3 regions of the Lactobacillus johnsonii genome follow, and region 2 is predicted to be linked to each of the others. Evidence: predicted binding sites of a transcription regulator. Region 2 holds the regulator's gene; each other region holds the start of a gene.
The links. Region 2 encodes HrcA, which represses chaperone genes, less so after heat shock. Its sites were predicted from a motif close to TTAGCACTCNNNNNNNNNGAGTGCTAA; they were not measured.
Positions count from the first base shown of each region.

Region 1 (8,433 bases), 920 kb from region 2:
AAACAATAAGCACTTAAAGCACCTAAAGAATTCTCAAAGAGATTTTGATTATACTCAGTCACCAGAATATGCAGACTTTGAATTGGTATTAAATGAACTTGCGCATGAACATGTTAATGTCTTGTTCATTATTCCACCAGTTAATGAAAAGTGGGCTAAGTACACTGGTTTATCTCAGACAATGTATCAAGAATGCGTTGCTAAGATTACCAAGCAGCTTACATCTCAAGGTTTCAATAATATAGCTAACTTATCAAAAGACGGTGGAAAGAAATTCTTCATGGAAGATACTATCCACCTTGGTTGGAATGGATGGTTAAAGGTGGATCAATATGTGAAACCATTTATGGAAGAAAAGAATCATCCAGTCAACTATAAGCTAAATAGTTACTACTTTACTAAGGCATGGGGCAATAAAACTAATGTAAAGATGCCTAATGTTAAAAGTAAGGCGGCAGTAGACATAAAAAAAAACTAGCACAAGCAGGTATCACAGGTAATATCCTGGCGATTAAGAATAATAAAGTAATTCTTAATGAGTCTACAGGCTATGCAAATGTTAGTAAAAAAGAGCATAATACACCCAAAACAGCTTTTTTTATTAATTCAGTTAATAAGGTTTTTACTGGTGCCCTCGTTATGAAACAAGTTGAGCAGAAAAAGCTTAAACTTAATGACAAATTATCGAAATTCTATCCTCAAGTATCCCATGCTAATCAAATTACGATTGGGCAGCTTCTAACTATGGAAGCCGGATTACAAGGAAAAGATGAATCGAGCTATGGAACGCCAGTCTTTAAAAATAATCAAGCTGGAATTAAATATGATATTAAGCATAATATAGTTTTCGATAAGAAACAGTACAATCAACGCTTTTACTCGTCAATTAACTATATTTTATTATCTGGTGTTTTAGAAAAAGTAACCCATAAATCTTATGAAAGTTTGGTGAAAGATACCTATATTAAAAAATTAGGGCTTTCCGAAACAGAATTTTATTGGGACATTCCTAAGAATAGGCATATTAAGGTTGCAGTACCGTACACTAAAAACTCTCAGGGATATTTAGTACCACATAGTGTTTCCGTAGATAGAGTACGTGGAGATTTGGGCGCTGGAAGCCTAGTAATGTCAAATAGTGACTTATATCGAGCTACAAGTGCGATTTTAAATGGAGAAATCATAAAACCTTCATCAATACAAACGGTTTATGCTCCAGCTGATCCTGCTAAATATAATGCTGGTTTTTATAATTTCCCTGATTTTCATTCCTCAAATGGTTCAGGCGATGGATATACAACTTACTACCGCATATCAAATGACACGCGCGATGTATTAGTAGTTCAGTCTAATTATCCAGTTAAGGACTATTTTAAGGTGAGAGAGATATGTAACGATCTCATGGAAAATTTAATAAAATCGCCTTCATAGAGATAGGAAATAATATTTTCTATCTCTTTTTTTATGATTTTGACTTCCTTAAAAGCGGTTGTGCAAGTAGGGCTGCTGTGCTAAGATTTACCTGTACCGTTGTAGCAAGGTGCATTTTCTACGGTAGCGAAAATGTATCTTTTATTTGGTCAGAATAGCGGTACCTAACACTGTGTGAGCCTGATTCCGATGTTGGTGGAATTAGGCTTTTTTTGTAAATTAGAGAAAATAAAAAATCGCTATTCAGCGATTTTTTTCTTGTTATAAGCATTAATGATTGAAAATAGAAGGACAGAAATTAAAACCAAAACAGTGCAAACTACAAATAAGGTCAAATAGGAAAAATTATCAATTACTAAAGCTCCAATTAGCGGTCCTAGAGCTCGACCAGCTGATGTAACTGATTGAACAATTCCTTGGTATTTTCCCTTGTCTTTATTACTAGCACGATCATTAACAAAAGTTGAAACAGCAGGAAATGCTAAAATTTCTCCGCATGTTAGAACGGCCATGGCTAAAACAAAGTTAAAGTAGTGGGTTGCTCCAATTAGTAGTAAGAATGCTAGCCCAAACAGACTAAAACCAATATATAATCGTCCATGAAGATGTGCAGTTAGCCAGTCATCAAAGTAAGTTAATAGCGGTTGAATAAGGACAATTAAAATAGCATTTAGAGTCCAAAGTAAACTATATAACCGAACGCTCATGTGTAAGCCAAGCATGTAGGAGGAAATATTAGAATTCCATTGTTCATAAGCAATCCAAGCAGCTAGAACACAAATTAAGATAGAGAAAATAGCTCTTTTTGCGCCGTAAGGAATTTTTTCTTGATGGGCAGCTGTAGTCGTTTTTTTATTTGTAGAGGCATGAGCCTGGTTTAAACCACGATATTCAAAAAAGATTACAATGCTTAAAAAGGCAAACATAATAAAAGCAAGTAAGAAAATATAAGTAATACCAAAGGGTAAAATGAATCCCACCATTAGGGACCCAAATACTAAACCTAAATTTTGAGTGAAATACAAGACATTAAACACATAAGAGGCATTCCGACTTTGAATTAAAGTAGCAATTGAATTTAAGCCAGTTACTACAATACCGTTGCCTAAGCCTAAAGTAATTAACAAAATTGGATAGGCTGGCCAGCCATGAAATAACACTAGCAAGAAAGTGGATAAGGTGGAAATACTGACACCAGTTAAAAGGGTTTGGTAAGGATGCCATTTATCAAATAAAAGGCCTCCAACTGCATTTCCAACCATTGTAAAAGCTGAATTTATGAATAAAACAATCCCAGCTACTGTAAGCGTCTCATGAAGATAATTATGAATATAAATGGTAGTTAGTGGCCAAATAAAACTAACACCAGTATTAATTATTAAAGAACCAGCAAATAACCAGATTAACTTAATTGGATCTAGCGCATGTTTTTTTAGCATGTATTTTCCTCCTTTTAATCAAGAATAGTTGTATAAAAATAAGCTGACAAGTGTCAGCTTATTTTGTAGAATTGCTACCTTTATTTTGCCGGAAGGTATGACTTTATGCAATGAATATTAAGACTCGCCATTGATCCAGCTACTATTGAAAGTACGAAGAACTTCATTAGCTGGAAAGGCATCTTTTCCGGTATGTTTAACTGCTTCATGAACTTGCTTTTGAGTTAAATGATCACATACATAGCTTTTAATTGCTTCATTAATTACTAAGTCCCATTCTTTATCTGAATGATTTAAATAGTAGTTGAGTAGACGGTCAGTTTCATCATTAATCGAAAAACTTCGTTTAGCCATAATTTTTCTCCTTTTTATTTTCCTCATCATTATAGCATGTTCTTTGTCTAATCTGGGTTTAAAGAAGCTTGTCCGATTTAAGCTGTATTTTAATAAAAAAGAATAGGTTTCTTACAATATTTAATTTAAACTAGGAAATAGATTATTAGAGGTAAGGATTAAATTATGGAAAAAATTATTTTTAAAACTATTGTGCGACTTCGTAGATTAGCATTTTTTAGAGTAACTGATCGAACTCTGATGATGCTAATGCCACTTGCTGTTGTAGGAAGTATTTTTCAGTTTTTATGGCAGAGTGTTTTCTCTCCAACGAGTTTAATATCTAATATCTTTTATTTTGATAAGTGGTTACCTGATCAGATTTTTAATGCATCCTGGTATGCCTGTCAGGGCGTTACCAGTGTAATATTTGGAACTTTTGGACTATTTACTGCATATTTTTCAGCACAATATACTGCACGTTTATATCAAAAAGATGCCCAGATGGCTGGTGTTTCAGGAATGCTAGCTTTGCTGTTATGTGCATATCGTTTTAGAGATATTAGAGATTTCCAACTATCTTTTAACTGGCGTTTTTTGAATATTAATAGTTTTTTATTTGCTCTCTTGATCGGTTTTGGAACGGGACTCATTTTTAGATTTCTTGGAACTGACTATCATCATCGCCATGCAGAAAGTGCCCAAGTAATAAAGCAAAGAGCTTTTAATTCATTTCGTCCGATGCTTGCTACTTGGTTAATTGGATTAGTAATTGGGATTTTAGCTAGTTTAGTCCATGTACGAATGATCGCCACAAACTTTTATCAATTTTTCCAAAGTCAAGGACAGAATAATTTAAATCTGGGTATTTTTATTCCCTTATTACTTCTAGCATTGTTGTTAAACTGGTGTGGCATTGGCCAGCCTTTAGTATCTCTTACTGCTGGTGGTGATAGTGCGACTAATGTTGCTAATTTAAACTATGCTTTGACACATGGCTCAAGTTGGAATGTACCTAATCCATATGTGGGAAATTCTTTATATCAATCTTATGGAAAATTTGGTGGTAACGGCCTAACCTTAGTGATATTGATTGGCATTTTAATTTTTATTAAGAAAAATGATATTGCTAGAGTTGCCCGTTGGAGTTTTATTCCAACTCTATTTGGCTCTAATCAGGGGGCTTTAATTGGTATTCCTATTATCCTTAACCCATTATTCTTACTGCCTTATATATTTTTACCAGTTGTAAATATGCTTTTAGCTGCAAGTATGATTGCAATACATTTAATTCCGGCTTCAGCCTACAATGTATTATCTGGAACTCCGGGACCTTTGTATGCCTTTATTGCTACAAATGGAAACTGGCAAGCGCTAATTTTCTCAATGCTGCTGTTTGCATTCGATATTTTGTTATATCTTCCAATTGTGAAGATGGCCAAGGATGTTCAAGACGAAATTGATTTGTTAAATGATGAGGAGGCTGGCTATGAATATGTTAAATAAAGATAGGATATCGAAAAATCGTTTGCTTTTGCTAGGTACCTTCATCTTTTTGATAGTTTTATCTATTCCAACATTTTTTTGGATTAAAAGTGCTAATCATGATTTAGCTGAAAGACGAAAGTCACAAATGTCTCCTGTAATTATGATTCCAGGATCAAGTGCAACTACTGAGCGTTTTAATGAATTGGTTAATCTGCTAAATAAAGATACTCTGAAAAAGCATAGTCTATTAAAAATTCAAGTGAAGAAAGATGGTACATTGAAGTATAGCGGTAAAATTAATCGTAATGATAATGAACCGTTTATTGTAGTAGGATTTGAAAATAATCATGATGGTTACGCCAATATTAAGAAACAAGCAGGTTGGTTTGATGAGGCTTTTGCTCAGCTTAGTCAGCAATATAAATTTAATAATTTTAAGGCATTTGGACATTCAAATGGTGGATTGATTTGGACATATTGGCTAGAAAAATACTATGCAGATTATAGTGATGAAATCAAAATAAAGAAATTGATGACCCTCGGGACACCCTATAACTTTAATGAGAGTAATGTTGACCATAAAACCGAAATGCTGAATGATTTTATTAAAAATCGAAAGAAAATTCCTAAGAATTTAGATGTATATTCAGTATCAGGGGGAGAGAATTATGAGTCGGATGGGTTAGTACCTGAAAGTAGTGTGGCAGCAGGAAAATATATTTTTCAAAATCAGGTAAAGCACTATACGACGATGACAGTTACAGGATCGGATGCACAACATTCTTCTCTTCCGCAAAATAAACAAGTAGTTCAGTTAATTAAGCAGTATTTGCTTGAAAACAATAATGGAAACAATATTCCTGGCAATAATCAAAGACCACAGGACAAGCATAAAAAGAAAAAGATAATAAATGATTAAATTATTTGAAAATTAATAAAAATAAATAATTTTAGAACTATGTCATAATATTAATTCACAAACTTTTTAAGCGTAAAATGCTTTATTAAGCACTTTACGCTTATTTTGCTCACAAATTAAAATAATCTGTGGAAAAAGAGAAAATAATATTTTGCTTTCTGTGGATAACCTGCTATAATAAGAAATGTGAGTAGTTAGCACTTATAACTTATGAGTGCTAAAATTTTTGAGAATATGAGGAGTGTGTAAAGCATGGCATACTTTGACAATGGAAACTATAATTTTGATGATTTGTTTAATGAATTAAACAGAGATTTTTTCAATGATGGAAGAATGACTAGTGGTCAACAACCAATGAGATATAGTGCTGGTCAAGCACCTCAACAAGGCGCTCAAAATGGCCAACAAAAGGAAAAGCCAATTGGTGTTGATTTAACTGAACAAGCTAAGAAGGGTAAATATGATCCTGTCATTGGACGTACCGCTGTTATTGATCAAGTTATTGAAATTTTGAGTAGACGTAAAAAGAACAATCCTGTTTTGACTGGTCCTGCTGGTGTTGGTAAAACCTCGGTAGTTGAAGGATTAGCTCAAAGAATTGTTGATGGAGACGTTCCTGAAAAACTAAAGAATGCTCATATTATTGAGTTAAATATTAATGAATTAGTTGCAGGTACTTCTCTTCGTGGTAGTTTTGAAGAAAAACTAAAGAAGATTATCGATAAGGCTAAGGGTGACAAGAATGTTATTCTCTTTATCGATGAATTACATAATATTGTTGGTGCAGGTTCTACTGATTCAGAAAATAATTCTGGGGATGCTGCTAATATCTTAAAGCCAGCATTAGCTAGCGGTGAAATTCGTGTTATTGGTGCAACTACTACTAGTGAATACCAACAAATCGAAAAAGACCCTGCTTTAGCTAGAAGATTCCAACCAGTTCAAGTTCCAGAACCAACTATCAAGGATGCTATTCAAATTTTGAAGGGATTAGCTCCAAGATATGAAAAATACCACAATGTTAAATATGATCCAGAAGCTTTGAAGCTTGCTGCAGAACTTTCAAATCGTTACATTAATGATCGTCACTTACCAGATAAGGCCATTGACTTAATGGACGAAGCTGGTGCTAAGAAGTCCTTAGGTATGGATCAAAAAGATGAAACTTCAATTAAGAACAAGATTCATGCCTTAGAAGGTAAAAAGGCAGAAGCAGCTAAGAAGGAAAAATATGATGAAGCTGCTAAGATTAAGAAAGAGATTGAAGACCTTAAGAAAGATCTTAAGAATGCCGGCAAAGCTAGTGAACTTAAAGTTACACCAGAAGATATGTATGCTTTAATTCAAACTAAGACTGGTATTCCAATGAGTGAAATTAATGCAAATGAAGCTCAAAAGAATGCTAACTTAGCTTCTGACTTGAAGAAAGTTGTTATTGACCAAGACAAGGCCATTGACATCATTACTGATGCAATTGCACGTAAGCAAGTATTTAAGGATTCTAACCGTCCAACTGGTTCATTCTTACTTACTGGTCCTACTGGTGTTGGTAAGACTGAATTAGCTAAGCAATTAGCAATTAAGTTATTTGGTAAGGCAGATGCATTGGTACGTTTGGATATGTCAGAATATCAAGACCAAATGGCTGTTAATAAGTTGATCGGTTCAGCACCTGGTTATGTTGGCTATGGCGAAGGTGGTCAATTAACTGAAAAGATTCGTCACCAACCATATTCATTGATTTTGCTTGATGAAATTGAAAAAGCAAATCCTCAAGTCTTCAATGCTTTGCTTCAAATCATGGATGATGGTCGTTTAACTGATGCACAAGGTAGAACAATTTCCTTCAAAGATACAATCATTATCATGACTTCAAATGCTGGATACTCTGACAAGTTACTTAAGGGTGACGATCAAGATGCTTTACGTAAAGCTCTTGAAGTTTACTTCAGACCAGAATTCTTAAACCGTCTTGACGCAATTGTTCCATTTAATTCTTTAACTAGTGAAGATATGCTCAAGATCTTAGACCTTTACTTAGTAAAGATGGAGAAGTCTCTTGCTAAGAGAAACATTAAGCTTCATGTTACTGATGATGCTAAGAAGTACTTGGCTAAGAAGGGTTATGACAAGGAATTTGGTGCTCGTCCATTGAGAAGAGTTGTTGAACAAGATCTTGAAACCCCAGCAGCTAAGTTGATTGTTTCTAAGCCAGATACTAAGGAAGTTAAATTCACTATTGATGATAAGCATTTGTACTTAAATGGTGAAATTCTTGAAGATGTATTGTTTGACAAGGAAACTCGTGAACAAGAAAAGAAAGACATCAAGGAAGCTGAAAAAGCTGATAAAAAAGAAGAAAAATAGTTAGCAATATTTTAAAAAAAGACTACGAATTAAATTCGTAGTCTTTTTTTAATTAATTTTAATTATAGGGTAGAAATAGCTATAAAATCAGGTATAATAATTAAAAATAAATTAAGGAGAGTTGGAATGAAAAACTTCTTTAAGAAAGTTCCAGTAAATACTTTTTTAAAAGCAGATTCTCGCTTAACTAGACATTTAAATGCTCGTGATTTAGTTGCGTTGGGAATCGGGGCAGTTATTGGAACAGGAATTTTTATTTTGCCTGGTCATGAAGCGGCACAGCATGCTGGTCCAGCAGTTGCTATTTCTTTTTTATTAGCAGCAATTGTTTCTGGTATGGTGGGAATGGCTTATGCTGAATTTTCTTCTGCAATGCCAGTAGCTGGCTCCGCCTATTCTTTTGGTTCAGTAATCTATGGAGAAGTAGTAGGGTGGATAATTGGATGGGGATTATTA
Region 1 is NZ_CP059055.1:1,844,889-1,853,321, reverse strand. Features, by position in the region: gene dltD (D-alanyl-lipoteichoic acid biosynthesis protein DltD) at 1-478, shown strand, start outside; gene H0I41_RS08920 (serine hydrolase domain-containing protein) at 505-1,431, shown strand; gene H0I41_RS08915 (MFS transporter) at 1,671-2,870, opposite strand; gene H0I41_RS08910 (hypothetical protein) at 2,988-3,224, opposite strand; gene H0I41_RS08905 (PTS transporter subunit EIIC) at 3,390-4,709, shown strand; gene H0I41_RS08900 (alpha/beta hydrolase) at 4,699-5,610, shown strand; gene H0I41_RS08895 (ATP-dependent Clp protease ATP-binding subunit) at 5,863-7,977, shown strand; gene H0I41_RS08890 (APC family permease) at 8,104-8,433, shown strand, end outside.
Region 1: H0I41_RS08895 (ATP-dependent Clp protease ATP-binding subunit) is a predicted target of HrcA. The motif match lies at 5,805-5,831, and genes of this name have one in related genera.

Region 2 (8,433 bases):
GTTATCTCATAATCAAGGGATGCATAGCCCTTAGTTGAAGATTTTAATTCATCAAAAAAATCATAAATAATTTCGGCTAATGGCATATTGTAAATAACATTTACTCGATACTTATCTAAGTAATCCATAGTTACAAATTCGCCGCGCTTTCGCTGACATAATTCCATTACTGGTCCCACAAAATCATTTGGCACCATAATTTCTGCTTTAACATAAGGCTCTTGAACTTCCTTATATTCACCAGCATCAGGCAAATCAGCTGGGTTATCAATCAGCTTAGTTGATCCGTCGTTCATAATAGCATGATAGTCTACACTTGGTGCGGTCATGATTAAATCCATACCAAACTCTTGCTCAAGTCTTTCTTGAACAACGTCCATATGAAGCAATCCTAAAAATCCACACCGGAAACCAAAGCCCAAAGCTTGAGATGTTTCAGGTTCAAATTCTAAAGCAGCATCATTCAATTGTAACTTTTGAAGCGCTTCTTTCAAATCATCATACTTTTGATTGTCAACTGGATACATACCAGAGTAAACCATTGGTGGAATTTGACGATAACCTGGAAGTGGCTTTTCAGTTGGAGTTTCAGCACTAGTAATGGTATCACCAACACGAGTTTCACGAACTGATTTGATGTTAGCAGTTAAATATCCTACGTCCCCAGCAATAAGCATATCTTTTTTAACTGGATGTGGACTTGAAACACCTACTTCTGTTACTTCAAATTCTTTTCCAGTATTCATAATACGAATTTTATCGCCTGGTTTAACCGTTCCCTCTTCAATTCGAACAGATAAAACAACACCGCGATAATCATCATATTTTGAATCAAAAATCAAAGCCTTTAATGGGGCATTGAGGTCACCGTCAGGTGCAGGTACTTTTTTCACAATTTCTTCTAGTAATTCAGGAATACCTTGACCTGTTTTTCCTGAAACTTCTACTGCATCTGAAGCATCAAGACCAATCATCTCTTCAATTTCATTTTTACACATTTCGGGATCAGCTGATGGTAAATCGATCTTATTAATAACTGGTAAAATTTCCAAGTCATCATCAATAGCTAAATAAGTATTAGCCAAAGTTTGTGCTTGTACACCTTGAGTGGCATCCACTACTAAGAGTGCCCCCTCACAGGCCGCTAATGATCTTGAAACTTCATATGAAAAGTCTACGTGGCCTGGAGTATCAATTAAGTGAAAGATATATGTTTTACCATCTTTAGCGTGGTATTTTACTTCTACAGAATTTAGCTTAATAGTTATACCACGTTGCCGTTCTAGTGGCATATCGTCAAGTAATTGATTTTTCATTTGACGTTCAGAAACAGTATCTGTTAATTCTAAAATACGATCTGCAATCGTTGATTTTCCATGATCAATATGGGCAACAATTGAAAAATTTCGAATATGTTTTTGATAATCTTGTAATTTTTTTATATCCATGTTCTCACCCTTTTCGCTTTATTAATTATATCAAAGGCCTACGACTAGATAAAATTCTTAATGCAACATTTTTATTGAAGTAATTATTTATTACAAAAATAAAACGCATACCTCAAGACTTATAGAGATATACGTTTTCACTTTTATTCTCCGTTTAACTTATCTTTTAAACGTTCGAAGAAATTCTTTTCTTGTGGGGAAATATTACCGCCACCAGCTTTAACGTAATCAACCAAAGCTTCCTTCTGCTTATCATTAATCTTCTTTGGAATAACTACTTTAACTGTTACTTCTTGGTCTCCATTGCCTGTACCATTTATCTTTGGTACACCTTGACCACGTAATTTAAAGTTAGTATTAGGTTGAGTTCCTGCCGGAATCGTTAAATCAACTGGACCATGAACTGTATTTACACGAATTTTATCTCCTAAAGCTGCTTGAGCAAATGAAATTGGAGCTTCAGTATAGATAGTTGTACCATTTCTTCTAAATTCTTTGCTTGGTTTAACTCTAAATACAATGTACAAGTCACCGTAAGGACCACCATTTTTTCCAGCTTCGCCTTGACCACTTAAACGAATCTGTTGTCCATTATCAATACCAGCTGGAACAGTAACTTGAAGAGTCTGCTTTTTGTCGACGGTGCCCTGACCATGGCAAGTTTGACATGGATGTTCAATAATTGTTCCGCGTCCTCCGCACTTGTCACAAGTAGTTTGTTGTTGAATAACACCGAGTGGTGTTTGACGAGTTACCGTCATTACCCCACTTCCATGACATTTATCACACGTAATTGGATGAGTACCTTTTTCAGCACCAGAGCCGTCACAAGTAGGACAAACTTCACTTCTAGTATAGGTAATATCGGTCTTTTTACCCTTGATTGCATCCATAAAGTCAATCGTCATTGTATAATCTAAATCTTGACCTTTTTGCGGTGCAGTTGGATCTACACGACTTCTGCCTCCGCCAAATGCTGAACCAAAGATATCACCGAAAATATCGCCAAAATCACCAAAGCCTTGAGATGAGTATCCACCTTGGCCGCCAAAACCGCCAAAGCCTTGACCACCAAAGCCACCTTGACCATTTACACCTGCTTGGCCAAATTGGTCATACTGAGCTCTTTTCTGTTTATCATGGAGAACCTCATATGCTTCATTTACTTCCTTGTATTTTTCTTCAGCACCAGGTTCATGGTTTAAGTCTGGGTGATATTTTTTTGCTAGTTTACGATATGCCTTACTAATCTCACTTTCACTAGCATTTTTATCAACACCCAGCACATCATAATAATCACGTTGTGCCATCTGAAAACTCCTTTATTCATAAAAGAAAAGAACTACAATCACGCAGTTCTTTTCTTGTTTGATTTAATTATAAAACTTTTTACTTATCAGGGTCTACCTTATGAAAGTCTCCATCAACAGTTGAACCACCTTGACCGTTGTCTGAGCCATTATCATTGTTTGGTTGACCACCATTTTGTGGGCCTTGAGGGCCAGCTTGACCAGCTGCACCTTGAGCACCACCATTTTGTTGGTAAAGCTTAACAGCTAAATCTTGAGCAGCCTTTGATAAAGCCTCTTTCTTTTCTTTCATTTCATCCAAGTTGTTGTCTTTTTGAGCCTTCTTCAAAGCATCTAAAGCATCTTGAACATTCTTAGTTTCAGTTTCAGGAACTTTACCCTCAGTTTCCTTTAAAGTCTTTTCAGTAGTAAAGATTAATTGATCTACTTCGTTACGTAAATCAACTTCTTCTTTACGCTTTTTATCTTCTTCAGCATGCTCTTCAGCATCCTTTTGCATCTTCTTGATTTCTTCATCTGATAAACCAGAAGAACTCTTAATGGTAATCTTTTGTTCCTTACCAGTACCCATATCCTTAGCAGATACGTTTACAATACCGTTCTTATCGATATCAAAAGTAACTTGAATTTGTGGAACACCACGTGGTGCTGGTGGAATATCAGTTAATTCAAAGCGTCCCAAAGTCTTGTCATCAGCGGCCATTGGACGTTCACCTTGTAAAACATGAACATCTACTGCTGGTTGGTTATCAGCTGCAGTTGAAAAGATTTGGCTCTTTGAAGTTGGAATAGTAGTGTTTCTGTCAATTAACTTAGTGAAGACACCACCCATAGTTTCAATACCAAGTGATAATGGAGTAACATCAAGTAAAACAATATCCTTAACATCACCTGAGATAACACCACCTTGAATTGCTGCACCTAAAGCAACAGCTTCATCAGGGTTAATTGAGTGGTCAGGTTCTTTTCCAGCCCAATCCTTAACAGCCTTTTGAACTGCAGGGATACGAGTTGAACCACCGTTCAAAATAACTTTATCAATATCATTTACAGTCAAACCTGCATCACTTAAAGCATTGTCAAATGCTACCTTAGTCTTTTGAACTAAATCATCAGTTAATTCATCAAACTTAGCACGAGTTAAATCAGCTTCAAGGTGAAGTGGACCAGCCTCTCCAGCAGAAATGAATGGAAGTGAAATGTGAGTTGAGGAAACACCAGATAAGTCTTTCTTAGCCTTTTCTGCAGCATCCTTTAAACGTTGTAGTGCCATCTTATCGTTAGATAAGTCAACACCATTTTCTTCCTTAAAGTTTTGGATTAACCAATCCATAATTCTTTGGTCAAAGTCGTCACCACCAAGGTGAGTATTACCATTAGTTGATAATACTTGGAAGACTCCATCACCTAATTGCAAGATAGAAACATCGAAAGTACCACCACCAAGGTCGTATACTAATACTTTTTCATCATTTTCATCTTTATCAAGACCATATGCTAAAGCTGAAGCAGTTGGTTCATTGATAATTCTTTGAACATTTAAGCCAGCAATTTTACCAGCATCTTTAGTAGCTTGACGTTGTGCATCGTTGAAATAAGCAGGAACAGTAATAACTGCGTCAGTTACCTTTTCACCCAAATAGTCTTCAGAAAACTTCTTAATGTATTGCAAAATAAAAGCTGAAATTTCTTGTGGAGTATATTCCTTATCTCCAACTTTAACTTTGTAGCCTTCTTCACCCATATGACTCTTGATTGAAACAATAGTGTTAGGGTTAGTGATTGCTTGACGCTTAGCTACTTCTCCAACTTGAATTTCACCATTTTTAAAAGCAACTACAGAAGGAGTTGTACGGTTACCTTCTGGGTTAGTAATAATTTTAGGTTCTTTACCTTCAAGTACGGCAACAGCAGAGTTAGTCGTACCTAAGTCAATACCAATAACTTTTGACATATATGGAACTTCCTTTCTTATTGAGCCACTACAACCATCGCTGGTCTTAATGTTCTATCTTTATATTGATATCCTTTTTGTAAAACTTTAACTACGCGATCTTTTTGTTCATCATTTTCTGCTGCCACAGTTTGAACAGCTTGATGAAGAGAAGGATCAAAAGTTTCGCCCTCGGCTTTAATTTCAGTAATTCCTTGATCTTTCATTGATTTAACTAATGAATCAAGAGTCATCTGAACGCCCTTTTGAAGTTGCTTAGCAGCTTCATCATCGGCTTTAACAGCTAATGCTCGCTCTAAGTTATCCATTGCAGGCAAAACTTCTTTAGCCAAGCTTTGAGATTCATATTTTATTAACTGAGCACGTTCTTTTGCATAGCGCACTTGCATATTTTGAATCTCAGCTTCACTACGTAAGTATTTATCTTCAAGATCCTTATTTTTAGCAGTTAATTCAGCAATTTCTTTTTCATAATTCTCTACTGGATTTTCCTTAACTTCCTCTTTCGGAGCTGCTTTTGGATCTTTTTTTGGTGCCTTATCTGGGGTCACCTCGTCCTTTAAATCTTTTTCATGCGGAAACTCTTCTTTACTCACAGCTAACCTCCTTACTTAAATCTACCATAATAATCTAACAATTTCTTTGCTAGTTCATTCCTAAAATACTCGAGTAATCCGATCATCTGCGAGTATGGCATGTTTGTTGGCCCTAGTAGTGCAATTGTTCCTTTACCATATTTACCAACACTATATTGTGCAGTTAATAAGCTGTAATTTTCAAGTAAATCGGATGGTAATTCTGAACCCAATTTAACCTGAACCTTAGAACTAGAATCATTTTTCAGTTCATCTTCAGGATTAAAACCAATCAAACTTGAAAGTGCATCATTTTGATCAATTAACTTATACAGTGATTTTATCTTGGTTAAATCATCGTTTTCATAATTACTCAAAAGATTAATTTGACCATCAACATACATTTGCTCACTAGCCGCATCTTTAATGACATCTTGTAAGAGATCTAATATTTCCGGTGCAGATCCTCGAGCAATAAGATGATCAGCAATTCGCTTGAGTAATACTTCATTAATTGAACTAAGTGATTTTCCAACTAATTGATCATTAATCAATCGAACAGCTTTTTCAATTTCTTCCCCGTTAGTGTGATGAGGCAAAGTATAAATTTGATTCTTTACATTACCATCATCAGTGACTAAAATGGCCATCACTTGATGACTAGATAGAGGAACAATTCTAAAACCCGTAACTTTTACCGAATGGGTTTCAGGTCCTGCTGCAAAAGCTGTATAGTTAGTCAAATCAGATAAAATCTTTGCAGCTTCCTGCACAATTTCATTAACTTGTTGAAAGGGTCGGTCTAACTGGTAAACAATTTGATTATAGACAGACGTTGGTATTTTTACTGGATTAATTAAATGATCCAAATAGTATCGATAGCCAGCAGTAGAAGGAATTCGTCCACTTGAAGAGTGTGTCTTTTCAAGTAGCCCTTTCTCTTCCAGAACCGCCATTTCATTTCGAACCGTTGCACTGGAGACCTTGACAGGCAGTTGATTCATCACGGTCTTGGAACCTACTGGCTCATGTGTCTGAGTAAAGTCCATAATAATAGTCTTTAAAATAAGTTCTTGCCGTTCAGTCAACATTTTCTCGCCCCCATCATTAGCACTCTTCTTTCTTCTGTGCTAACAATTTATATGATACCATACTTTAGCAATTGTTCAAGTAGAGTGCTAAATCAATTTGATTTTTAACAAAAAAAGCAAGTACTTAGTACTTGCTCAAATTTATTTAATCGGTAGTCTGATTACAGTTCTTACACGATCTACTCTAGTTCTTCGCGGATCACTTAAATATATTTCATGATGATAGCGTGGATTTTTTATATCAATTTGATAATTTTCTGACTTAACAAATTTATGCATATTTTCAATTGTCGTCGATTCGTCATCATAACTACCAATATGCATTTGCTGGACACATAGTCCTTCGTTATATTTAAAAAATTTTACTTTCGAGAAATCTTTTTTCTTCTTTTCACTAGCAGTTTTAACTGCCCAATCCAACTCTTTAGGAGTAACAAAGTCGGGTAAACGAATCATTGAAATCCAAGAAAAGTTTTCTTTATGAGAGTAGTCGATTTTTGAATCATCCCTCATCCACCAGAGACCTTCAAGAGGTGGAACAACAAAATCAAAATAACCTAGGATTTTGTGTTCTCCTTTTTTACTCATTTTAATGGTATAAGCGACACTATACAGCATTTCTAGAGCATTTTTATATGTTCCATCTTCTTTATTTGGATCCCCGCTTCCTGAAACTGCTAGATAGTTCATTTCAGGAATAGTTATTAATTCAGGTTTCTTTTTTGGAAAATATAAATCTTTATATTCTTTTTTATAGTCAAATACCAATTTTTTCTCCTTTAATTATTTAGCTTTTACATCTCCTAATTTTATTCGTTTATCTGTAACCTGACTAATAAAATACTTATCATGTTCAATTAATAGCATTGCCGGTTGTTCTTTTCTTAACATGTTAATTAACTGATCCTGGTTAAACACATCTAAATAATTAGCTGGCTCATCCCATAAATATATATCTGCTTCTTCTACCAATGATTTGGCAATCGCCACTCTTTTTTGCTGCCCCATACTCATTTCTTCAATTTTTGTGGCAAAGCTTTCTCTCGGAAAACCCATTTTTCTAAGAATATTTAATAGATTTTCATAAGATATTTTTTCTTTTTCTGCAAACTGAGATAAAGTACCAGAATATTCAATAAAATTTTGTGGTAAATATGATATCTTTAAGCCATTAACAATATCAAGCTTTCCTTGAGAAATCACATTTTTATCTGGTTTTAAAATATTTTTCAAAAATGTAGACTTTCCAGATCCATTTTTTCCTTCTATAGCTACAATCCCATGATTTTTAATAGTTAAATTTAAATCTTCAAACAATTTCTTATTTTGGACTGTAAGATCTAAATGCTGCGCTTCTAATAGAGTTCCATGATAGTTGGGATGAAAGTTCATTTCTAATTCAGGAATAGACTCAATATTTGTCATTAAGCCTTTTTTATCTTGAATACTCTTATCCATTCTTCTTTCAAGATTCTTCGATCTTTTCATTATTTTAGCTGCTTTATGACTAAAGAATCCCTTATTAATGAATGCATGGATTTCATTTTTATGAGCGCTTGCTTTTTTATTGTTTTCTGATTGAAGAGAATATCCTTTTACTCGCTTTCTACTTTCGTTCAAACTTCTAATTTGACCTTGAAGTTTTTCATTCTTATCTTGATTAAATTTATCTCGCTTTGTCTTTGTATCTTCATAACTGGCAAAATTGCCCTGATACAAATGAATTTCGGTATTTTCAATGGCTAAGATATGATTTGTTACTTGATTTAAGAAAGCACGATCGTGACTCACCACAATGTAGCCATTAGAATGTTGTAAATAAGCTATAACCTGCATTCTGGAATCTTCATCTAAATGATTAGTTGGCTCATCGATTAAAGGAAAACCATTTTTATTAATAAAGGATAGTGCCAACAAAATCTTAGTTTGTTCTCCACCACTTAAAGAATTAAAAGGCTGCCAAATAAGTTCAGGATCAACTTTCATTAAATTTAATTCGCGTTCAAGTTCCCACTGTTCAAATGAAACCTGTTCTTGTAGCGCATATAAAGCTAA
Region 2 is NZ_CP059055.1:808,841-817,273, reverse strand. Features, by position in the region: gene lepA (translation elongation factor 4) at 1-1,448, opposite strand, end outside; gene dnaJ (molecular chaperone DnaJ) at 1,592-2,758, opposite strand; gene dnaK (molecular chaperone DnaK) at 2,838-4,712, opposite strand; gene grpE (nucleotide exchange factor GrpE) at 4,730-5,308, opposite strand; gene hrcA (heat-inducible transcriptional repressor HrcA) at 5,320-6,378, opposite strand; gene H0I41_RS03795 (GyrI-like domain-containing protein) at 6,520-7,146, opposite strand; gene abc-f (ribosomal protection-like ABC-F family protein) at 7,162-8,433, opposite strand, start outside.

Region 3 (8,433 bases), 470 kb from region 2:
TTAAGTGCATCTTCACCAACATTTGGAATTTCACGTGTGATTTCTTCAGGTCCTAACTTAGTATCACGAGCTTCTGATTCATAATCTTCAATATGGATAGAAGTGTAGACATCATCTTTAACCATACGTTCAGAAATCATAACGGCATCTTCATAGTTGTACATGTTCCAAGTCAAGAATGCAATGATTGGGTTTTGACCTAGAGCTAATTCGCCGTTTTCCATTGCTGGACCATCAGCAATAACTTCATCTGCAACTACTCGTTCACCTTGCTTAACAGCTGGAGTTTGGTTGTAGTTCTTAGTTGCGTTTGAACGACGGAATTTTTCAAGAACATACTTATCTAAAGTATCATCGTCTCTTCTAATTCTAATTTCGTTTGCATCAACATATTCAACCACACCAGGAGCTTTAGCAACTAATGCATCCCCAGAGTCATGTGCTGCACGGTATTCCATACCAGTACCAACAATTGGTGCATGTGGATTAATCAATGGAACAGCTTGACGTTGGTGGTTAGCTCCCATCAAAGCACGGTTAGAGTCGTCGTTTTCAAGGAAAGGAATACATGCAGAAGTTACTGAAACTACTTGCTTAGGAATAACGTCCATGTAGTCAATCTTATCAGGGGTAACTTCTAGGTTATCTTCCTTATGACGGGCTAAAACAATCTTATCTTTGAAAGAACCATCTTCATTTAAGCGAGCGTTAGCACCAGCAATAATGTAATTATCTTCTACATCAGCAGTTAAGTAGTCGATCTTATCAGTAACCTTGTGAGTATCCCAAGAAACACGACGATATGGTGTTTCAATGAAACCATACTTGTTAACAATAGCGTAAGTTGCTAAAGAGTTAATCAAACCAATGTTAGGTCCTTCAGGAGTTTCAATAGGACATAGACGACCATAGTGAGTATAGTGCACGTCACGAACTTCATATCCAGCACGGTCACGAGACAAACCACCAGGTCCTAAGGCTGACATACGACGCTTGTGAGTTAACTCACCAAGTGGGTTGTTTTGATCCATAAATTGTGATAATTGTGATGAACCAAAGAATTCCTTAACTGAAGCAACAACAGGACGAATATTGATTAATTGTTGTGGTGTAACAGTAGAAATGTCTTGGATTGACATTCTTTCACGTACAACACGTTCCATTCTTGCTAAACCAATTCTAAATTGGTTTTGAAGTAATTCACCTACACGACGAATACGACGGTTACCTAAGTGGTCAATATCATCAGTAGTACCAATATTATCTTGAAGGTCGAAGAAGTAGTTAATTGATGCCAATACATCAGCAGGAGTTAAATGTTTAACATCATCTGCAATGTGGCCGTTAGACATTAACTTAACTACACGTTCAGGATCAACTTTAGAATATACCTTAATTTCTTGAACTGTTACTGGATCAGGTAACACACCTTCCTTTGAAGGTTCATAAGTTACCATCTTAAAGTCATCACGATCTAAGTAAGGTGATAATTTATCAAGAAGTTCGTGGGTAACAACGTCACCCTTTTTAGCAATGATTTCACCAGTATCAGGATCAGCTAAAGTTTCAGCCAAAGTTTGTCTTAGTAAACGATTCTTTAAAGAAAGTTTCTTATTGATCTTATAACGACCAACTGGAGCTAAATCATATCTTCTTGGATCAAAGAATCTAGCATATAAAAGTGAACGAGATGAATCAGTTGTCTTAGGTTCACCTGGACGTAATCTTTCGTAAATATCCTTTAATGCTTCTGCAACGCGAGAATCAGCAGGATTCTTGTGGATATCTTTTTCTAAAGTGAAACGAATTGAATCACTTTCACCAAACATATCCGCAATTTCACTATCAGAACCAAATCCTAAAGCACGAATTAAAACAGTTAAAGGAAGCTTACGAGTACGATCGATACGAACATAAGCTAAATCTTTAGCATCAGTTTCATATTCAAGCCATGCACCACGGTTAGGAATAACTGTAGCACCGAAAATTTGGCGACCATTTTTATCAAAATCTGAATGGTAGTAAACACCAGGAGATCTAACAAGCTGAGAAACAATAACTCTCTCAGCACCATTAATAACGAAAGTTCCTGAATCAGTCATTAATGGGAATTCTCCAAAGAAGACGTCTTGAGTCTTAATTTCTCCGGTCTCATGGTTGGTTAACTTCAAAGTTACATGAAGAGGAGCAGAGTAATTAGCATCGTGATCACGTGCTTCTTCAAGAGTGTATTTTGGCTTCAAGAGCTTGTAATCAACAAACTCTAAAGAAAGTTTTCCTGAAAAGTCTGAAATCGGCATAATGTCGTCAAACATTTCACGAATACCTTCATTAAGAAACCACTTGTAAGATTGCGTTTGTACATCAGTCAAGTTAGGTAACTTCAATACTTCTTTAATTCGAGAGAAGCTACGTCTTGTCCGGTGACTACCGTAGTTCACAGCGTGTCCTAACAAAGAAAACATCCTTTCTTATATAAGAATCTAAATATTACATTTGTGTTACAAATTGCAAAAAGTCAAAATTTGGGTACAAAAAAACAAAAACAACGTAAATGTCGTTTTTGTTTTATCATCTCGCTGGACAATAGATCAGCGAAATCCTGAATTTCAGCCTTTTAAACGTTTAGTATTTTACACTTATATTACTAATTTGTCAAAAAACTAATTTTTCACTAAAGTGTTATCTTTATCAAGAATTGTAAATTTTAATTTACCTTGATGAGCTCCAACTTTTACAATTTGGTCAGCCTTAATTTTTTCACTAATTAAATCTTCAGCAATTACATCTTCAAGTTCATGTTGAATTGCACGACGTAATGGACGAGCGCCCATCTCTGGATCAAATCCATCTTTAGCCAATACATCTAAAGCCGCTGGTGAAATCTTTAAGGTTACGTCTTTTTTAGCTAAGCGATCTACCAAATGACCAGTCATTAAGCTAACAATTTCACGCAATTGTTTCTTAGTTAAGCTATCAAAGACCACGGTCTCATCAATTCTGTTTAAAAATTCTGGTCTGAAGAATTGTTTAACAGCCGCCGTAACTTTTTCTTGTTGAAGTTTATTTTTATCAGCATTATCCGCTGCAAACCCAACTGTCTTATCTTCTTGCAAACTACGTGACCCAAGGTTAGAAGTCATGATAATAATGGTATTTCTAAAATCGACTTTTCTACCTTTAGAATCAGTTAAAAATCCTTCATCCAAAACTTGAAGCAATAAATTAAACACGTCCGGATGAGCTTTTTCTACTTCATCCAATAAAATTACTGAATATGGATTACGTCTTACACGTTCTGAGAGCTGACCACCCTCTTCATATCCTACATATCCTGGTGCCGAACCAATTAATTTGCTTGTTGCAATCTGATCCATGTATTCAGACATGTCTACACGAATAATATTTCGTTCTGAGCCAAAAACTGCTGCAGCAAGAGCCTTAGCTAATTCTGTCTTACCAACACCAGTAGGTCCTAGGAATAAGAACGAACCGATTGGACGATTTTCATCCTTGATTCCACTTCTACTTCGTCTAATTGCTCGACTTACGGCACTGATAGCTTCGTCCTGTCCAATTACACGTTCATGCAAAATACTTTCTAAATGAGCTAAACGTTTAGTTTCACTCTTCTTCATTCTAGTAACGGGCACACCAGTCCATTCAGATACAATTTGAGCGATCTTATCAGAATCAACAATCGACTTTTTAGAGTTTTTATTCTCTACTTTTTCGATTAATTTATCCCGATCCTGTGTAAGCTTATTTTCCTCATCCCGTAACTTAGCTGCTTGAACAAAATTTTGATTTTCTGCAGCTTGTTCTTTCTGATGAATAACATCATTAATTTGTGTATCCAATTTAGTTAGACGAGGATCACTTTTACCGATTGCTTGAATTTTTACAGCTGCGCTTGCTTCATCAATCAAATCAATTGCTTTATCAGGTAAGAATCGGTTAGCAATATACCGTGTTGAAAATTCAACTGCATCATTAATTGCCTCATCTTCAATTTTTACATTGTGAAATTTTTCATATTTAGGGCGCAAGCCTTTTAAAATATCCACAGTTTCTTCTTTTGAAGGTTCACCAATTTTTACTTGTTGAAAACGTCTTGCTAAAGCTTGATCTTTTTCAATATATTTTTGGTACTCATCAAAAGTAGTAGCGCCAATCATTTGAATATCGCCACGTGCTAATGAAGGCTTTAAGATATTTGAAGCATCAATTGCACCTTCCGCGCCACCTGCACCAATCAAAGTATGCATTTCATCAACAAATAAGATAACTGAACCATCCTGTTGAATTTCTTTTAGAATCTTCTTCATTCTATCTTCAAATTCACCACGATATTTAGTTCCAGCAATTAAACTTCCTATGTCCAAGGCCATAACTCGTTTTTTAGCTAGAGTATCTGGAACTTCATGATTTACAATTGCGGCTGCTATTCCTTGGGCAACTGCAGTCTTACCAACACCAGGTTCTCCTACCAAAACGGGATTGTTTTTGGTTCTTCGAGATAAGATTTGAATTACTCTTTTTATTTCTTTATCTCTCCCAATTACCGGGTCAATTGCACCTTCACGGGCTCTTTTATTTAGATTCACACTAACTTTATCTAAATTTGGAGTCAATGACTTACCTTTTTTCATACCAGTGGCTGAAGAAATACCAAGAACATTATTTTCTTCCCCAGAACCATCCATGAAACTATCATTTACATCCTGACTTAAATCTCGTGGATCTACACCAATATTTTTCAAAATTAAACTTGCTAAAATTTGATCACTAGCTAACAAACCTAGCAAAATATGTTTTGTCTCAATTTGAGCAGTCCCTAATTCGTCAGCCCTTTGTTTAGCAAAATTCAAAACTAAACTTAAACGTGGGGACATTTCCATATATGTGGCCTTTGGACTTGAACCATAGCCAGTATATCTTTCAATTTCTTCTCGCACTAAGGTTGGTGTTACATTTCTTTCACGCAAAAGTTTTCCAGCATCCCCATTAGCTTCAATTACTAAAGCAAGCAGAACATGCTCTGTTCCAATAATTCGATGGTGAAAGTTTTGTGCTTGCTCTTTAGCAATTTCAAGAACATTTTTTGCACTATCACTATATGATTTTTCCATTTTGCACCGCCTTACTTCTTTTAAGATCAATATTACAATCTTTAGACAAATATCTTATCACTTACAATTAGTAAATGTAAACTTTTTGATATTTCATGAACATTATATACAAAAAAGTTCGTCTTTCTAACCCAAGACGAACTTTTTAACAAAATAATATTCAATCGGGATGACAGGATTTGAACCTGCGACTTCTACGTCCCGAACGTAGCGCTCTACCAAGCTGAGCCACATCCCGAATAACAAAAAAGACTCACACTTCGGTGAGTCTTTTATACTGGAGCGGAAGACGGGATTCGAACCCGCGACCCCCACCATGGCAAGGTGATGTTCTACCACTGAACTACTTCCGCAGTACATTTATTAGTATAGCAAAACATCTTTTTATTGCAAGTATTTTTTGAAAAAATATTAAAAAAATAGACCGTCATTTACGACAGTCTATTTAGCAAAAACTATTTGTTCTTTTTCTTCAAATCTTCTTGAACTTCTGCTTCAACACTTTCAACCTTTTCAGGGCGCATTGTTGGGAAGAGTAAGACATCACGAATAGCAGGAGCATCAGTTAAAAGCATTACCAAACGATCAATACCAATACCTAGACCACCTGTAGGAGGCATACCGAATTCCATAGCACGAAGGTAATCCTCATCAATCATATCTGCTTCATCGTTACCAGCTTCTCTTTCAGCCATTTGGTCTTCGAAACGATGACGTTGATCATCTGGATCATTTAATTCTGAGAATGCATTACCATATTCTGCACCCATAATGAAGATTTCAAAACGATCAGTAAATCTTGGATCATCAGCATTCTTCTTAGCAAGTGGTGATACTTCTACTGGGTGTCCATAAACAAAAGTAGGTTGAACAATTGATCCTTCACCGAATTCTTCAAAGAAGGCATTAATAATGTGGCCAACCTTCCAGTAGCTTTCATAGTGAACGTTGTGTTCATCAGCAACTTTTCTTGCTTCTTCAATAGTCATTGGCTTCCAGAAGTCAACACCAGTCTTTTCCTTGATTAAATCAACCATGTGAACACGGCGGAATGGCTTACCTAAGTCAATATCAGTTCCTTGGTAAGTAATCTTACCATCTGGTGAAACAACTTTAGCAGCTGCTCTAATAATTCCTTCTGCCTCATCCATTACATCATGGAAGTCCCAGTAAGCTGCATAAGTTTCAAGTTCAGTAAATTCTGGGTTGTGCTTAGTATCAAGACCTTCATTTCTAAATACACGGCCGATTTCATAAACACGTTCCATACCACCAACAATTAAACGCTTCAATGGAAGTTCCAAAGCAATTCTCATGTAAAGATCAATATCCAAAGCATTGTGGTGAGTAATAAATGGACGAGCTTCAGCACCACCAGGAATATTGTGGAGAACTGGAGTTTCAACTTCTAAGAAATCTCTATTATTCAAATAGTCACGAATAGCTTGAATAATTTGAGTACGGTGAACAAAACGCATGTAACTATCATGATTTGTAATTAAGTCAAGGTAGCGCTGACGATAAATTTGTTCAACATCCTTTAAACCATCCCATTTATTAGGCAATGGACGAAGAGCCTTAGACAAGAAAGTAATGTGAGTAGCACGAATAGTCAACTCACCAGTATCGGTCTTCATTACTTCACCATCAATACCTAAAAAGTCACCAATATCAGACTTCTTAAAAATCTTGTAGTTATCTTCACCAACGATATCTTTACGTACGTAAATTTGAATTTTACCAGTACGGTCATAAAGATCTGCAAATCCAACTTTACCCTTACCACGTTTTGCAAGCATACGACCTGCAATCTTAGTCATAGGCATATCAGCATTTAATTCATCTTTATCCTCATTACTATACTTTTCATTCAAAGTACGAGCTAAGTCTTGACGATCAAATTTTCTTACGCCAAAAGGTTCAATACCGTTTTCACGCATTTCGTCCATTTTTTCACGACGAGCGATTAGTTGGTCGTTCATTTCATTCTTTGCCACTCTAAAAACTCCTTTTATTGGTTAATTTGCTTTTGTCTCGCTTCATATTTTTCCACAAAATCATCTAACAAGTCAAAAACTTCTTTTTTCGTCCAAACATCATTTATTTTAGCACGGGTTCGAGCTGAACGGGGAATTCCTTTTAAATAATAAGCTGCTTGTCTTCTAAATTCGGGAACAGCAATTTTTTCTCCCTTTAAATCAATCAATCTATTTAATTGATCTTTAGCAGTTTCTACTTTTTCTTCAACAGTTTGTGGACGTAGTTTCTCTCCGGTATCCAAATAGTGAACCATATCTTTAATAATCCATGGATTCCCTAAAGCCGCTCTACCAACCATCACTGCATCTGCTCCAACATCTTCTAACATTGCTTTTGCCTTTTCAGGAGTAGTAACATCCCCATTACCAACAAAAGGAATAGTCAAAGCATCTGCTACATCCTTCAAAGTTTCCCAGTCAGCTTCGCCCATGTACATTTGCTTTCTAGTCCGGCCATGCATAGCAACAGCACTAGCACCTGCTTCTTGAGCAGCTAAAGCATTTTCAACAGCAAAAATATGTTTTTGATCCCAGCCTGTTCTCATTTTAACAGTAACTGGTTTACTTACATTACGAACAACTGCATGGACCATTTGATAGATCTTATTTGGATCTAATAGCCAACGAGCTCCGGCATCAGTTTTTGTTACCTTTGGTACAGGACAACCCATATTAATATTGATAATATCAGCTGCTGTATGAGTATCAACATAATGAGCAGCTTCAACTAAAGTTTCCTCACTACCACCAAAAATTTGAATACTCATTGGATGTTCACGAGGATCAACCGTTAACATTTCCAAGGTCTTTTTATTGCGATAAATAATTCCATGATCTGAAATCATTTCACACACTACTAGGCCTGCACCAAATTCTTTACATACTACTCGGAAAGCAGCATTTGAAATTCCAGCCATCGGTGCAACTACTACACGATTAGGAATTTCAACATCCCTAATTTTCCAACTATCGTTTTTCACACTTGCTCACCCTTTCAAATACCCTAATATCATAGCAAAACTATTCATTACACACCACTTTAATTTGCCTTCTTAAGGACATCTTTTAACTCATCTTCAGTAAAATGATATTTTTCTTTACAAAAGCGGCAAACTAACTCTGCGCCATGATCCTTCTCAATCATTTCTTTTAATTGTGCTGGTTTTAAGGTAGCCAAGATTTGACTATATTTTTCTTTCGAACAATCACAAGCAAAAGAAACATCTTCTTTAGCTAAAATTTTACAATCAGTCCCTAAGATT
Region 3 is NZ_CP059055.1:336,384-344,816, reverse strand. Features, by position in the region: gene rpoB (DNA-directed RNA polymerase subunit beta) at 1-2,465, opposite strand, end outside; gene H0I41_RS01560 (ATP-dependent Clp protease ATP-binding subunit) at 2,664-5,132, opposite strand; tRNA gene H0I41_RS01555 (tRNA-Pro) at 5,297-5,370, opposite strand; tRNA gene H0I41_RS01550 (tRNA-Gly) at 5,411-5,485, opposite strand; gene lysS (lysine--tRNA ligase) at 5,588-7,129, opposite strand; gene dusB (tRNA dihydrouridine synthase DusB) at 7,144-8,151, opposite strand; gene hslO (Hsp33 family molecular chaperone HslO) at 8,211-8,433, opposite strand, start outside.
Region 3: H0I41_RS01560 (ATP-dependent Clp protease ATP-binding subunit) is a predicted target of HrcA. The motif match lies at 5,187-5,213, and genes of this name have one in related genera.